2 regions of the Cytobacillus sp. BC1816 genome follow, and region 2 is predicted to be linked to the other one. Evidence: predicted binding sites of a transcription regulator. Region 2 holds the regulator's gene; the other holds the start of a gene.
What was found. The regulator CtsR, encoded in region 2, represses protease genes until heat stress. The targets are predictions, from matches to a motif close to ATGGTCAATAAAGGTCAAACA.
Positions count from the first base shown of each region.

Region 1: a site for CtsR is predicted at 1,988-2,008, ahead of clpP (ATP-dependent Clp endopeptidase proteolytic subunit ClpP). Genes of this name have one in related genera too.

Region 1 covers NZ_CP195611.1:4,659,334-4,663,613, reverse strand. Annotated here, with positions in the region: gene whiA (DNA-binding protein WhiA) at 1-947, shown strand, start outside; gene ACR42H_RS23700 (HPr family phosphocarrier protein) at 977-1,234, shown strand; gene clpP (ATP-dependent Clp endopeptidase proteolytic subunit ClpP) at 1,278-1,883, opposite strand; tRNA gene ACR42H_RS23690 (tRNA-Arg) at 2,188-2,259, shown strand; gene rpoN (RNA polymerase factor sigma-54) at 2,617-3,948, shown strand; gene ACR42H_RS23680 (glutaredoxin family protein) at 3,966-4,214, shown strand.
Region 2 covers NZ_CP195611.1:105,282-109,561, reverse strand. Annotated here, with positions in the region: gene clpC (ATP-dependent protease ATP-binding subunit ClpC) at 1-96, opposite strand, end outside; gene ACR42H_RS00565 (protein arginine kinase) at 101-1,180, opposite strand; gene ACR42H_RS00560 (UvrB/UvrC motif-containing protein) at 1,183-1,731, opposite strand; gene ACR42H_RS00555 (CtsR family transcriptional regulator) at 1,755-2,216, opposite strand; rRNA gene rrf (5S ribosomal RNA) at 2,902-3,018, opposite strand; rRNA gene ACR42H_RS00545 (23S ribosomal RNA) at 3,094-4,280, opposite strand, start outside.

The sequences.
Region 1 (4,280 bases), 790 kb from region 2:
CTTTCGCTTCGGAAACGAAAAAAGAATTGACGAACCTGGAAATAAAAGACTGCTGCGGCAAAGCGGAATTGTCCGCCTTGATCAGGATGAATGGTTCACTTTCTTTTTCCAGCCGGAAATTGATTGTGGATATTCAGACGGAGAATGCAGCAATTGCAAGAAGGATTTACACTCTGATTAAAAGGAATTACAACGTTCAGGTCGAGCTCCTGGTCCGGAAAAAAATGCGGCTGAAAAAGAACAATGTTTATATTGTCAGGCTAACGGAACAGGCCAGCATGATTCTGGATGATCTTAAAATTTTAAGTGAGGGATTCGTATTTACACACGATATTTCCAAGGAGCTCATTAAAAAGAAATGCTGTAAGCGTTCTTATCTGCGCGGTGCATTCCTTGCCGGGGGATCGGTAAATAATCCGGAGACCTCCTCCTATCATCTGGAGATATTTTCACTTTACAAGGAGCATAATGACTCCCTGTGTGAACTGATGAATACGTTCGGGCTGAACAGCAAAACGCTTGAACGGAAAAAAGGCTATATCACGTATTTAAAGGAAGCCGAAAAAATTACGGAGTTCCTAAATATTATTGGTGCACACGCAGCTCTGCTCCGATTTGAAGACATCCGGATTGTCCGCGATATGCGAAACTCGGTCAATCGACTCGTAAATTGTGAAACAGCGAACTTAAACAAAACAATCGGAGCTGCGCTGCGCCAGGTGGAAAATATCCGGTTCATCGATCAAACTGTCGGACTTCAGGTTCTGCCTGACAAACTGCGGGAAATTGCTGAATTGCGTGTAGCTTACCAGGATGTCACTTTAAAAGAGCTTGGGGAAATGGTCTCAGGCGGGAATATCAGTAAATCGGGTATTAATCACAGATTAAGAAAAATAGATGAAATCGCTGAGAAACTCCGGGTGGGCGACACTATAGATGCTCACTGACAGAGGGATCAGCAGGGAGGAGATATACAATGGCGGAAAAACAGGTTGAGGTTAAGCTGAAAACAGGATTACAGGCACGTCCGGCTGCATTGTTCGTACAGGAGGCCAATCGGTTCTCATCCGATATATTTCTGGAGAAGGACGGTAAGAAGGTAAATGCCAAAAGCATAATGGGGCTGATGAGCCTGGCTGTAAGCTCAGGATCAGTCATTACCCTCAAGGCCGAAGGGAACGACGAAAACGAAGCTCTTGAGGCACTTGCGAACTATATTCAAAAGGAAAACTAAAACAACTCGCATCGGGAAGATGCGAGTTGTTTTTTTATTCTTTTTATTTATCTTTCTTCTCATCCAAAGAGTTTCTTGTAATGATTTGGTCAACCAAACCGTATTCAAGAGCTCTCTCAGCTGTCATAAAGTTATCGCGGTCAGTGTCTTTCGCAATGACTTCAAGCGGCTGTCCAGTGCGCTCTGAAAGAATTGTGTTTAGTTTTTCGCGAAGGAAAAGAATGCGCTTTGCAGCGATTTCGATTTCAGTCGCCTGTCCCTGGGCTCCGCCTAGCGGCTGATGAATCATGACTTCACTGTTTGGAAGGGCAAAACGCTTGCCTTTCTCACCAGCAGCAAGAAGAAAAGCACCCATGGATGCTGCCATTCCGATACAGATGGTTTGTACCTTTGGCTTGATGAATTGCATCGTATCATAAATAGCCATACCAGCCGTAATGCTTCCGCCTGGGCTATTAATGTAAATGGATATATCTTTTTCAGGGTTTTCAGCTTCAAGGAATAAAAGCTGGGCAACAATTGAGTTTGCCACATTGTCATCGATTGCGCTTCCCAGCATAATGATGCGGTCTTTTAAAAGGCGGGAGTAAATATCATAAGCGCGCTCCCCGCGGTTTGTTTGTTCAATAACTGTAGGGATTAGGTTCATTTTCCAATTCCTCCTTCAAGATAAGGTCATCACACAAGATGATCAAGCATGTTCTTCCAAGTAAAGAAAATTCTTTAACTCCTATGTATTATCATGATACACTGATGGTCAATTAAGGTCAAACAAATCGCATGGAAATCGTGTCTGATTCGTTCGACACTTTTTTCTGTGCTGTGCTATCTCATTCCATGATACCCATTGTTCCAATTTTTAAACAAAAAGGAGACTTGCAAAGTGAATAAACATATCATATAATTAGTTATCGTAGCGGCTGAGCGCTTGGTCAGCCAGCTATAAAAATACTGCCCTCGTGGTGCAACGGATAGCACGTGAGATTCCGGTTCTTAAGATGTGGGTTCGATTCCTGCCGAGGGCGCTGCCAAAACTCCTTGTCTGATTTGGACAGGGAGTTTTTACTTTTTTCGCTTTCCGTAAATAAATTCAGCTATGCGCACATAAAAAAATTTATCCGCAAGAAAATGGCCCTTATCCGCAAATAAGATTCATCTATCCGCACATAAATCTAAAAAACTTCCTAAATTTAAGCCTGAATTTCAAAAAAATCCTTAAAATCCGCAGTTTTCACCATGAAAAATGAATATTCTTCCCTCTTCCATGCATATTGTGAAGTATTCAGAAAGATGGAGAAGTGCCGGTGTGATTGTATTTGCCAAGATATTTCCATACAACATTTACCGGGAATATTGTAAAATGAGGACAGGGGGAATGTATGATGAATTTGAAAGCTGGGTTATGGCAGCAGCAGACAATGAAATTAACAATGACACAGGAGCTGACGCAGGCGATTGCCCTTCTGCAATACAGCACACAGGAGCTTTCTGCTTTTTTGGAAAGCAAGGCACTTGAAAATCCCCTTTTAAAAGTAGAGTCCGGTCAAGTCCAGACGATGGATCCACGTTATGACCGTGTCAAACCGACAAGAATAAAAGTCGAAAAAGATAAAATTAATTGGATTGAGCAGATTGGCTGCGGAAAGACGATGATGCTGGATGAATATTTGAAGTCGCAGCTTCATTTGAAATTAAACAAGGACGAACAAAAAGTAATTGAGCATCTTATTGAGAGCCTTGATGAAAACGGTTACTTGCGAGCAGACTTACAGACAGCCTCCAAGGCTCTCCAGATGCCTCTTGTAAATATGGAACAGATGCTTGAAGAATTGCAGGAACTCGAGCCTGCTGGTGTTGGCGCCAGGAATCTTCAGGAGTGCCTTTCCCTGCAGATTAAGAGATTGCCAGAGAGAAATGAACTGGCTGAAATCATTATAGATGAATACTTTACCTTTTTTGCGGAGAAGAAATGGAAAGAGATTGCCAGGCAGCTTGGTGTGGAGCTAAAAGAGATTCAGGAGGTATTCGACCTCGTGCAGACCTTGAATCCACGGCCGGCTTCATCCTTCCAAAGTGAGAAATCCGCATATATAACACCGGACGTGATAATTCAGTGGGATGGAAGCTCTTTTTCTGTAAGTGTTTTTGATGAAGTGCTTCCTAAAATCAGTTTTAATGAAGGTTATTATAAAAAGTTTGCGGCCTCTGGAGACCGGAATGTCAGCCGCTTTCTTCAGGAAAAGCAGCAGGATTATCAATGGATCATGAGGAGCATAGAGCAGAGAAAAGAGACTCTTGCGAATGTGACCCTTAAAATCGTTGAAAAACAGCAGGACTTTTTTATAAAAGGACCTTCACATCTGAAGCCGATGACCATGAAGGAAATATCAGATGAGCTCGATATTCATGAATCAACTGTCAGCCGTGCTGTCCGTGAAAAATATGCGCAAACGCCATATGGGACGTATGAGCTCAGGTCGTTCTTCTCAAGCACGATTAAAACTACATCCGATGAAAATACGTCTTCACAGCAGGTCAAGACGATTATTGGTAAAATGATAGAAAAGGAAAATAAGCAAAAGCCTTTATCCGATCAGGAGCTTGTGAAGCTGCTGAAGGAAGAAGAGGGGATGGTTGTCAGCAGAAGGACGATTGCAAAATATCGGGATCAGCTGGGCATCCCATCATCATCTAAACGGAAAAGGTATGACTGACAAAGGAGATTTGCTGATTGAAACAGCCAGAGGTCGTGTTTTATACACGCAGCAGATGCCCGCTGTGTGATAAAGCCAAGGATGTAATAATGGAATTAAAGAAAGAGTACGATTTTAACTTAATTGAGAAAGACATTGACGGGAGCGATGAACTGACAGAGAAGTATGGGCTCATGATCCCGGTTGTTGAAATTGATGGGGATGAAGTGCAGTTCGGGCATATTGATGTCATTACGCTAAGTGAAGCGCTTACAGAAAAAAACTGAGATTAATCAGTTGATTTCAATACTCACTCTTGCTATTATGAAAGAGAAGCAAGGGTGATTTTTTTT
Region 2 (4,280 bases):
CTCTGTTCCGATGTTGTTATGTCCTAAACGGATTGCTTCCTCCTGTGCTAATGCCAATACTTTTTGAGCTCTTTCCGTAAATCGTCCGAACATCATATTTTCATCCTCCCAACTCTTGATCTTCCATTTTTAATCTTTCCCTAATTAATGAAGCTCTGCGGATATCGCGTTCATGCGGTCTGAGCGGACCGCCTGCATATTGCTGCAGGAATCCGGGCTGTGTCAGGATCATCAGCTCATTCAATATATTTTTTGATATGTTTTCAATGTACTGCATATCAATCCCCAGGCGAACATCAGACAAGCATTGTGCTGCTTCCTTTGATTCAATGATCCGGCTATTTGATAAAATGCCATAAGAGCGGAAGACTCTGTCTTCTAATTGTATGTTAGAAGTCTTTGCTAATGCTTCCCTTGCCGATCTTTCCTGAGAAATCAGCTGACTGACAACGCTTTTCAGATCCTCTGCGATATCCTCTTCTGATTTTCCGAGAGTGATCTGATTTGAAACTTGAAAGATGTTACCTAAAGCTTCGCTGCCTTCCCCGTAAATTCCTCTAACAACTAAACCAAGCTGGTTAATTGCCGGAATAATCCGGTTCATTTGCTGTGTGAGAACGAGGCCCGGCAAATGCATCATAACCGATGCCCTGAGCCCTGTACCTACATTTGTGGGACAGCTTGTTAAAAAGCCGATATTTTCATCAAATGCATAATCGGCTTCTTCCTCCAGCCAATCATCAATTTCATTCGCCATACTTAAGGCTTCAGAAAGCTGAAACCCCGGAAACAGGCATTGAATCCTTATATGGTCTTCTTCATTAATCATGATGCTGACTTCTTCATTTTCAGAAAGAAGGCAGGCACCATGAGTTGAATTCTCAGCAAGATGGGGACTGATCAAATGCTTTTCCATCAGCACTCTTTTTTGAAGAGGCTGAAGACGATCCATTAATAAAAGCTCCATTTCCCCTAGTTTTGAAAAAGAAGAATGCTCCACCCTCGCCTTTATTTTTTCAATGACTGCTTCTGCTTCTTCATTTGAAAATAAAGTGGGGAATTTATATTGCTTTATATTGCGGGCAAGCCTGATTCGTGAACTTAATACAATATCGGAATCAGGGCCTTCCGCACTCATCCAGGAGCTAATAGCTTGATTCATGAAACGTTCCAGCGACAAGCTTACTCCCCTCCCTTTTGATCGGCATTGAGCTGCTTTTCCAATTTCCTTATTTCGTCCCTCAATTCTGCCGCTCTTTCAAACTCTTCTTTAGCAATCATTTCTTTTAAATTAATTTTTAAATCATCAATATTCCTCCGCAGGTGAATGGTTCCCCCGATTCGCGCAGGGATTTTTCCGCTGTGTGAGGAATTTCCGCTGTGAAGCCTTCTAAGAATAGGGTTCAATTGATCTTTAAAAGTCTCATAGCAGTTGGCGCATCCAAAGCGGCCTACTTTAATAAACTGCTGAAAGGTGAGGGAGCATTGCTCACACTGCAGGACTTTCTCCTGCTGAAAAGGGTCCTGGCCCGATTCCTGAAAGGCAGGCTGAATATTCAGAAGGCCAGCAAGCAAGTTATTTATTGAAAAACCAGACCCGCTGCCCAGCATAAACAGTTCACCTTTTTCCTGTGCGCATTTCTCGCAAAGATGAAACTCTGCTTTCTCGCCATTTACAACCTTTGTAAAGTGCAGCGTGGCCGGCCTTTGGTTACATTCCTGACAAATCATGACGTCACCTCTCCAGCTCACTACTATTTATATTTCAAAGTGGTTAACATTGCCTTAAGCATTCTTGCCCTTAGCTCATCCCTGAATGGGAGATCAATATATAGGACAGAGCGGTCTATAACACTAAGCATTATTTTAGCTTCCCTATGTGTTATAATCTCTTCTTCTACCAGACGGTAAATGACATTCTCTGCACTGCTCTGGGCAATCCTGCTCTGCACCAATGAAATTATTTGGTCAACTAAATCAGCATGGTCATAGGACTGGACTTTCATAATCCGGATGAAGCCCCCGCCTCCCCGCTTACTTTCTACTGCATAGCCTTTCTCAATCGTGAAACGGGTGTTGATCACATAATTGATCTGAGAAGGAACACACTGGAACTTATCAGCAATTTCACTTCTTTTAATTTCCACAATTTCCCTTTCACTCTTCTCTAAAACCTGTTTAAGGTAATTTTCAATTATGTCGGATATATTCCTCACCAGGCCTCCCCCTATCTGACTTTGACTATATTTGACATTAATTATACATGATTTATGTAATTTCTTGCAATCGGCGGGTATTAATAATTTTCCCCCATTTTTTGACTTCCCAAACCTTAAAATGGAAGTTAATGTCGATAACAATATATTTTTGATTGGGCGGGTTTGTGCTTGGATGGAGAAGTTTTTTTGGAAGCTGGGAAGTGTGTTGGGCTTGATGACCAGATGAACAGGTGATCTGGTTAGCTGTCCTGACTTGATGTTCGGTGGGAATAGAGAGGTGGAATCCTGAAGAATGTCTGTCTGAACCTGCCGTGCAGTTAATGATACTTTTATCTAGCATGAATTGAGTTTTATGTAACAATTTTTGATTTTATCTAACATGTTTTGATGTAAACTCACATTTGTCACAATTCATCTTTGCTGAGAACGGAATTGACTTTTAAAACAGACGGTGGAATAAGGGGTAACGCATATAACTCAATTCTGAGACATAAATGAATGAGTGAAAGCAGCGCATATTTGGGCCGAGGTGAAGCATAAATTGAAAAAGTGACGCATATGCAGGCCGGGTTGACACATATAGATATATTCCCTTAAAAGGGGGAGCCCGAATAATATTTTAGGATTCAGGTAAATCATCCAAATACACAAAAAAGAGCACCCATCAGGTGCTCTTTCAGATGCCCGGCAGCGTCCTACTCTCACAGGGGGACAGCCCCCAACTACCATCGGCGCTGAGAAGCTTAACTTCCGTGTTCGGTATGGGAACGGGTGTGACCTTCTCGCTATCGCCACCGGACTATGTAATTGAAGAAACTTCGTTCCCTCAAAACTAGATAATGTATGAAGAAGCATTTGCCGAGTATTCACCAATGTGGTTAAGTCCTCGATCGATTAGTATCAGTCAGCTCCACATGTCGCCACGCTTCCACCTCTGACCTATCAACCTGATCATCTTTCAGGGATCTTACTAGCTTGACGCTATGGGAAATCTCATCTCGAGGGGGGCTTCATGCTTAGATGCTTTCAGCACTTATCCCTTCCGCACATAGCTACCCAGCGATGCCTTTGGCAAGACAACTGGTACACCAGCGGTGCGTCCATCCCGGTCCTCTCGTACTAAGGACAGCTCCTCTCAAATTTCCTGCGCCCACGACGGATAGGGACCGAACTGTCTCACGACGTTCTGAACCCAGCTCGCGTACCGCTTTAATGGGCGAACAGCCCAACCCTTGGGACCGACTACAGCCCCAGGATGCGATGAGCCGACATCGAGGTGCCAAACCTCCCCGTCGATGTGGACTCTTGGGGGAGATAAGCCTGTTATCCCCGGGGTAGCTTTTATCCGTTGAGCGATGGCCCTTCCATGCGGAACCACCGGATCACTAAGCCCGACTTTCGTCCCTGCTCGACTTGTAGGTCTCGCAGTCAAGCTCCCTTGTGCCTTTACACTCTGCGAATGATTTCCAACCATTCTGAGGGAACCTTTGGGCGCCTCCGTTACTTTTTAGGAGGCGACCGCCCCAGTCAAACTGCCCACCTGACACTGTCTCCCGCCCCGATAAGGGGCGCGGGTTAGAATTTCAATACAGCCAGGGTAGTATCCCACCGACGCCTCCACCGAAGCTAGCGCTCCGGCTTCTCAGGCTCCTACCTATCCTGTACAAGCTGTACCAAAATTCAATATCAGGCTACAGTAAAGCTCCACGGGGTCTTTCCGTCCTGTCGCGGGTAACCTGCATCTTCACAGGTACTATAATTTCACCGAGTCTCTCGTTGAGACAGTGCCCAGATCGTTACGCCTTTCGTGCGGGTCGGAACTTACCCGACAAGGAATTTCGCTACCTTAGGACCGTTATAGTTACGGCCGCCGTTTACTGGGGCTTCGATTCAAAGCTTCGCTTGCGCTAACCTCTCCTCTTAACCTTCCAGCACCGGGCAGGCGTCAGCCCCTATACTTCGCCTTGCGGCTTCGCAGAGACCTGTGTTTTTGCTAAACAGTCGCCTGGGCCTATTCACTGCGGCTCATCAGGGCTATTCACCCTAATGAGCACCCCTTCT